One region of the Rhodoferax mekongensis genome, then DNA from elsewhere that is predicted to be linked to it. Evidence: predicted binding sites of a transcription regulator. Region 1 holds the regulator's gene; each other region holds the start of a gene.
The links. Region 1 encodes FNR, which switches genes on or off when oxygen is low (the NO sensors DNR and NnrR bind a similar motif). Its sites were predicted from a motif close to TTGATNNNNATCAA; they were not measured.
Positions count from the first base shown of each region.

Region 2: a site for FNR is predicted at 1,235-1,248, ahead of clpB (ATP-dependent chaperone ClpB). Genes of this name have one in related genera too.
Region 3: a site for FNR is predicted at 1,133-1,146, ahead of RAN89_RS04465 (potassium channel family protein). Genes of this name have one in related genera too.

Region 1 covers NZ_CP132507.1:2,162,292-2,164,555, forward strand. The annotation lists gene ccoG (cytochrome c oxidase accessory protein CcoG) at 1-27, shown strand, start outside; gene RAN89_RS10450 (FixH family protein) at 40-318, shown strand; gene RAN89_RS10455 (hypothetical protein) at 341-577, shown strand; gene fnr (fumarate/nitrate reduction transcriptional regulator Fnr) at 593-1,312, opposite strand; gene hemN (oxygen-independent coproporphyrinogen III oxidase) at 1,509-2,264, shown strand, end outside.
Region 2 covers NZ_CP132507.1:2,773,722-2,775,985, forward strand. The annotation lists gene clpB (ATP-dependent chaperone ClpB) at 1-1,153, opposite strand, end outside; gene RAN89_RS13245 (hypothetical protein) at 1,314-1,913, shown strand; gene RAN89_RS13250 (molybdenum cofactor biosynthesis protein MoaE) at 1,934-2,264, opposite strand, start outside.
Region 3 covers NZ_CP132507.1:943,810-946,073, forward strand. The annotation lists gene RAN89_RS04455 (bifunctional serine/threonine-protein kinase/universal stress protein) at 1-298, opposite strand, end outside; gene RAN89_RS04460 (metallophosphoesterase family protein) at 295-1,044, opposite strand; gene RAN89_RS04465 (potassium channel family protein) at 1,181-1,606, shown strand; gene RAN89_RS04470 (organic hydroperoxide resistance protein) at 1,669-2,097, opposite strand; gene RAN89_RS04475 (MarR family winged helix-turn-helix transcriptional regulator) at 2,148-2,264, opposite strand, start outside.

The DNA.
Region 1 (2,264 bases):
AAATCCGTGTTTATTGTTCCGCGTTAAGAAAGACTGCTTATGTCCAACCCTACAACCTCGTCCAACACTCCCGCTCCCTGGTGGAAGTTCGGTCATGTGTGGCTGGTAGTCTCCGGTCCGCTCATCGTGGTGGTGGCGAGTTTCCTGACCTTCTACATTGCTGTGCGTGGCATGGACCCCATCGTTGATGAAAACTACTACCAGGCCGGCTTGGACATCAACAAGTCTTTGGCGGCCAAACCTGAGAGCCTGGCCCCGGCCATGCAGGCACGCAACCATGCAGCGACAGGGGTAGTGCCCAACACTGCACCGCGCTAAAGCGGATTTTCAGGAGCGATGTATGCCGACAGGTAAATGGATGGCAGTCGTCTGGCCCGCTTTTCTGGCGGCCGGCGTACTGGAGATCGTGGTGTTTGCATTCATTGACCCACACGATCTGCATTGGCACGATGGCGCGCTACCGCTTTCACGCCAAGGGATTTACACCTTGGCGTTCTTCGTTTTCTGGGGGGTGACGCTGGCCTCCAGCGCCTTGACCGCCTTGCTCAATATGAGCGCTGCCGAGGTCAACGATTAGGAGTTTGAGTCCCGCTCAGTTGCAGACCTTGGGGTTGACAATGTCCTTCAGGGCCTCTGTGTTCAAGATGCGCACATGGCGCTGCTTGACTTCCACAATGCCGTCTTCCACGAATTTGGAGAATGTACGGCTCACGGTCTCAAGCTTCAGACCCAAGTAGCTTCCAATCTCTTCGCGGGTCATCCGCAACACCAACTCGCTTTGCGAGAAGCCGCGGGCATGCAGGCGCTGAACCAGGTTCAGCAGAAACGCAGCCAGTCGCTCTTCGGCTCGCATGCTGCCCAGAAGCAGCATCACGCCGTTTTCACGCACGATTTCGCGGCTCATGATCTTGTGGACATGGCGCTGCAGCGAATTCACTTCCCGCGAGAGCTCTTCAATGCGGTCAAAGGGCATGACGCAAACCTCGGCGTCTTCTAGAGCCACGGCATCGCATGTGTGGTGGTCGTTCACGATGCCATCGAGCCCTACGATCTCACCGGCCATTTGGAAGCCGGTCACCTGGTCGCGGCCGTCTTCAGAAGCAACGCACGTTTTGAAGAAACCGGTGCGGATGGCAAACAGGCTGGTGAATTTTTCTCCGTTGCGGAAGAGGGTTGCTCCGCGTTTGACTTTGCGGCGGCTGGCTACCACATCGTCGATTTTGTCCAGCTCTGCAGCGCTCAACCCCAAGGGCATGCACAGTTCGCGCAGGTTGCAGTTGGAGCAAGCCACTTTGATGGTGTGGGGGTTCAATGCCGCAGTCGCAACCGGAGTGATTGCGATAGAAGCGTGGGCGTCGTGAGACTTGGCGTTAGGCATTGCGTGTTCAAGCATGGTGTTCCCCTGATGCAAGTCAATTATGGTCCCGGTCATCCTGAAACTCCTTGATGTAAATCAAGGAGTTTGGCGGGCGCTTCGGTCACAGTCTGTGCGCTAGCTTGGAGTATTCATGAACGCAGCCATTGCATCCGCACCCATATCAGAACAACTATTGACCCGGTTTGATGTCTCCGGGCCGCGTTACACCTCGTACCCGACGGCGGATCGCTTTGTCGAGGCTTTCAGTGCGGACGATTACACCCAAGCCTTGCAGCAACGCCGGTCCGGGGCTGCTGCGCTGGCCTTGCCCTTGTCTCTCTACGTGCACATCCCATTTTGCGAATCGCTGTGCTACTACTGCGCTTGCAACAAGATTATCACCAAGCACCACGACAAGGCAGCTACGTATTTGCGCTACCTGACCCGGGAAGTGGAGCTGCACACGAAACTGATGGGAACGGGACAGTCCGTCAGCCAGTTGCACTTGGGTGGGGGCAGCCCCACCTTCTTAAGCGACGCTGAACTGCGGGAACTCATGGCGATGCTGCGCCGCAACTTCAGCTTTGCCGCCGGCGGTGAATATTCCATAGAGGTGGATCCCCGCACGGTTGATGCATCGCGCCTGGATACCTTGGCCGAGCTTGGGTTCAACCGACTGAGCTTCGGCGTGCAAGACTTTGACCCCGCAGTGCAGAAGGCCGTGCACCGCGTGCAGCCTGCCGAGCAGGTATTTGCCTTGGTCGACGCGGCACGGGCCCGCGGATTTGAGTCCATTAATGTGGACCTGATTTACGGCTTGCCCCGTCAAAGCCCCGAGTCGTTTGACCGTACCCTGGCACAAGTGAATGCCTTGCGCCCTGACCGCATTGCCCTCTATGCCTATGCG
Region 2 (2,264 bases), 610 kb from region 1:
GCAAAAAGCGGTCGGTGATGTAGCGGTGGCTCAGCTCGGCCGCAGCCACGATGGCCGGGTCGGTAATGTCCACGCCGTGGTGCACCTCGTAGCGTTCTTTCAGGCCGCGCAGGATGGCGATGGTGGCTTCCACCGTGGGCTCACCGACCAGAATCTTCTGGAAACGGCGCTCCAGCGCGGCATCCTTCTCGATGTATTTGCGGTACTCGTCCAGCGTGGTGGCGCCCACGCAGTGCAGTTCGCCACGCGCCAGCGCGGGCTTGAGCATGTTGCCCGCGTCCATGGCGCCCTCGCCTTTACCGGCGCCCACCATGGTGTGCAGCTCGTCGATGAACACAATGGTTTGGCCTTCATCTTTGGCCAGGTCCTTGAGCACGTTCTTCAAGCGTTCTTCAAATTCGCCACGGAACTTGGCACCGGCCAAGAGCGCGGCCATATCCAGCGAAAGCACACGTTTGCCCTTGAGGCTGTCGGGCACCTCGCCCTCCACGATGCGCTGGGCCAGGCCTTCGACGATGGCCGTCTTGCCCACACCGGGCTCGCCGATCAGCACCGGGTTGTTTTTGGTGCGGCGCTGGAGCACCTGGATGGCGCGGCGGATTTCGTCGTCCCGGCCTATCACCGGGTCCAGCTTGCCCATGCGGGCGCGCTCGGTCAGGTCGATGCAGTATTTCTTGAGGGATTCGCGCTGGTCTTCGGCGTCCGAACTGTCCACCTTCTGGCCGCCACGCACGGCGTCAATGGCGGCCTCCAGGCTCTTGCGGGTCAGGCCGTTGGTGCGGGCCATTTGCCCAGCGTCGCCCTTGTGGTCGGCCACGGCCAGCAAAAACAGCTCGCCGGCAATGAACTGGTCGCCACGCTTGATGGCTTCTTTCTCAGCCGCCTGGAGCAGCGACACCATGTCGCGCCCCACGGTGACCTGCTCATGGCCTTGCACCTGCGGCAGGCGCTTGATAGCCGCCTCGGCCGAAGCCAGCAAGCCCGCTACGTTGACGCCGGCCCGGTTCATCAAGGCCTTGGGCGCGTCATCCGTGCGGATCATGGCGGCCAGCACGTGGACCGGCTCAATGAAGGCGTTGTCATGGGTGAGCGCCAACGTCTGGGCTTCGGCCAGCGCTTCCTGGAATTTGGTGGTGAGTTTGTCGATTCGCATGGTGTGACCCCCGTGTGTTCTGAGATTAACCCCCAGCTTGGGTCTGCGGGGGTGGTTTTCAAGCCTGCCCACGCCCAGACCTTGATCCAGCACAAATCCGAAGCTCAAAGCTGCACACATCCGATAATGGAGGCGCACCCTGTTTTCTCCAATTGCCTCCATGCAGATCCACCAATTCCAAGTCAGCTACGTGGCCGAGCACGACCGTATTTTGGTACGCATGAACTCGCCCGAGGGGGAAGAGCAACGCCTGTGGCTGACCCGCCGGATGCTGCGGGGCTTGTACCCGCACTTGGCAAAAACCTCCGAGCAACTGGCCCTGCCAAACCCCACGCCTGCGGGCCATGACGGGGCGGCGCAACATGCGGTGGACGTTTTCCAGCGGCAGGAATCCTTGCAACAGGCCGATTTCGATACGCCTTTTCAATCCCGGCAACCCCTGTTGAGTGACACCGACCAGCCCTTGCTGGTCACTACCGCGCACATCCAGTTGCAGGGCGCGGACATGCTTTCGGTGCGGTTTGAGGAAACACTGCCCGGAGCTGAAGAGTCACGCCAGCTGGAGATCAACATGGGCAGCGACACCCTGATTGCCCTGCTGCATGTGATCGGCCTGGCCCTGCGCAACAGCGACTGGGGAATTGACCCACCCAAAGGCTTGGAGCCCACCCTGCCCATCATCCAGGAGATCGAGACGGACGCTCAGCCCTCCGAGTGGGACGCTTTTGCCAACGCAGAGCCGCCCAAGTACCTGAACTGATACCCGGCCAGCCCCTCGGCTCAGGCGTTAGGCGCCGTGATACCCCAGCGGGCCAGGGCGTCGTCATCGCTCACGCGGGCGTCCACCCAGTGCGCGCCTTCAGGCGTGGTCTCTTTTTTCCAGAACGGCGCCTGGGTCTTGAGGTAATCCATGATGAATTCGCAGGCCTGAAAACTCTGCCCGCGATGGGCCGAGGTCACCGCAACCAGCACCACTCCCTCGGTGGGTTGCAACACCCCTACCCGGTGCACCACGCGGGCGCCGTAGATGTCGAAGCGGGCAAACGCCTCTTCCACCATGGCTTCGATGGATTTTTCGGTCATGCCGGGGTAATGCTCCAGCTCCAGGGTC
Region 3 (2,264 bases), 1.2 Mb from region 1:
GGCCGTGCACATATTCCATCACCAGGTAGGGCACGTGCAGAAGGTCGCCGGCCGCTACAAATCGGGGCGTGTGCGGCCCACTCAGGGCCTGCATGATCTGGCATTCCACCTCGAAGCTGACGATGTTTTCTGCGCCGTCGCCTGCAGTCATGCGGGGCACTTTCATCGCCATCTCAAAACCCGGACCCGGCCTGCCATCGGAATACACCACTTGGTAAATGTGGGCCATGCCGCCCGAGTGGAGGCAGGCCTCAATACGGAAGCCATCCAGTATTTCGCCGGGCTCCAGCAGTTTCACCGGCCTTCCTCCAAGCGCTGGGCGAAGAACTCAGGCAGCCCTGCGTGCCGTATGGCAGCGGCGGCTGCGTCATGGTCGTAGGGCACGCGGTGGTAGGTGAGTTGTTGGCGCTCGGTATCAAGCAAGGTGTACATGGCTTGCGGGTTGCCGTCGCGCGGCTGGCCGACTGAGCCCACAGTGCTCAACCACTGCCGGTGTTTGGGGACGGGCACCGCGACTCCGGCTTGCGGGGTGAACTTCATCAGTCCGTCCGTGCCCCGGTAGTACAGGCTTTGCAAGTGCACATGGCCACCGAACACGTACCGCACATCCGGGAAGGCACTGGCGGCATTCAGGCTCTCGGTGGCACTGCGCTCGTCGTACACATAGCGCCAGAGTTCGGGCGCCTCCACGCTGGCATGCACCAGTAGCACAGTGTCCATGTGGTGGGTGAGGGGCAGGGCGGCCATCCATTCCCGCTGGCTGTCGTTGAGTTGATGGTGTGTCCAGTCCGCGGTGCTGTCACCCAGCGTCTTGGCCACTGGGGGCGGATTGACGGCCATGTCGTCATGGTTGCCCTTGAGCACGATGGCACCTTCTTCGGTGAGCAGCATGATGCGCTCCACCACTTCGGCCGGTTGTGCGCCATAGCCCACCATGTCCCCCAGAAAGGCGAAGCGCTGCGTCTTTTGCGCACGCGCATGCGCCAGGCAGGCGTCCAGCGCCTGCAGGTTGCCGTGAATGTCGGACAACAAAGCCAATCTCATCCCGTCTCCATCTCTGTTCTTGTCATCATCGCTGCATCATGCCTTGCCGGGCTGACGGCAAGTTTGCAGAATGGAGGTGCTTGGCCAATTGATGCAGGTCAATGTCTGCCCTGCAGGGCGGCCTTACAGTGGTTTTATGCGCAAAGTCAAACTGCACAAACTCGTGATCGGTCGCCGTGGGCTCATCTATTCATTGGGCCTGTGCATGCTGATTCTGGGGTTGGGCGGTTTGGGCTTTTGGGCTTTGGAGCCCAGGGCGGAGACTTACAGCGATGGCCTGTGGCTGGCTTTCACGACCGCCGCCACGGTGGGCTACGGAGATATCGTGCCCAGTACGCATGCATCGCGCTTCTTTGCCGTGGTGGTGGTGCTCATGGGGCTGGCGGTGCTGTCCCTGGTGACTGCATCCGTGGCGGCCATGCTGGTGGAAGTGGAGGAGCGGGCGGTGGACAGTGAGTTGCTACGCGAGATCCACGCCTTGCGGCTGGAGGTGCGTCATTTGCGCGATGAAGTTCACACCCTGCGGGAAGAAGGCCCCAAAGAAAAAACCGGCACACCCTAAAGGGCATGCCGGCGTGTGGGCAGGAGCGCAAGGGCGCCAAGACGCCGCTGCGAACCTTCCTCTTAGACCACGGTGATCTTCACTTCGATGTTGCCGCGGGTGGCGTTGGAATACGGGCACACCTCGTGAGCCTTGGCAACCAGGGCTTCTGCAGCAGCTTTGTCCATGCCGGGGATGCTGACTTCCAGCGCCACTTCAATGCCGAAGCCCTGGGGAATCTGGCCGATGCCCACCGACGCGTTGATGCTGGTGTCCGCAGGCAGGGCGATCTTCTGGGTGCCAGCCACAAACTTCATGGCGCCGATGAAGCAAGCGCTGTAGCCAGAGGCGAACAATTGTTCAGGGTTCACGCCGCCGCCGGGGCCGCCCATTTCCTTGGGGACAGCCAATTTCAGGTCCAACAGGCCGTCAGAGGTGCGGGTTGTGCCGTCACGGCCACCGGTGGACTTGGCGTGGGCGGTGTAGAGAACTTTGTCGATCTTGTTGACCATGGTGTTTTCCTTTGAAAAAACTGCGTCTGCAGCGGTGGGGTGGGTAAAACTTAGTGGTGTGCGGCGCTTATCTGGTCGCGCAAGTTTCGGATTTGGCCGGTGAGCGACATCAATTCCGGGATGGGGCAAGCGCTGGCCGCCACCACACAGGCCGGAATGCTGATCGC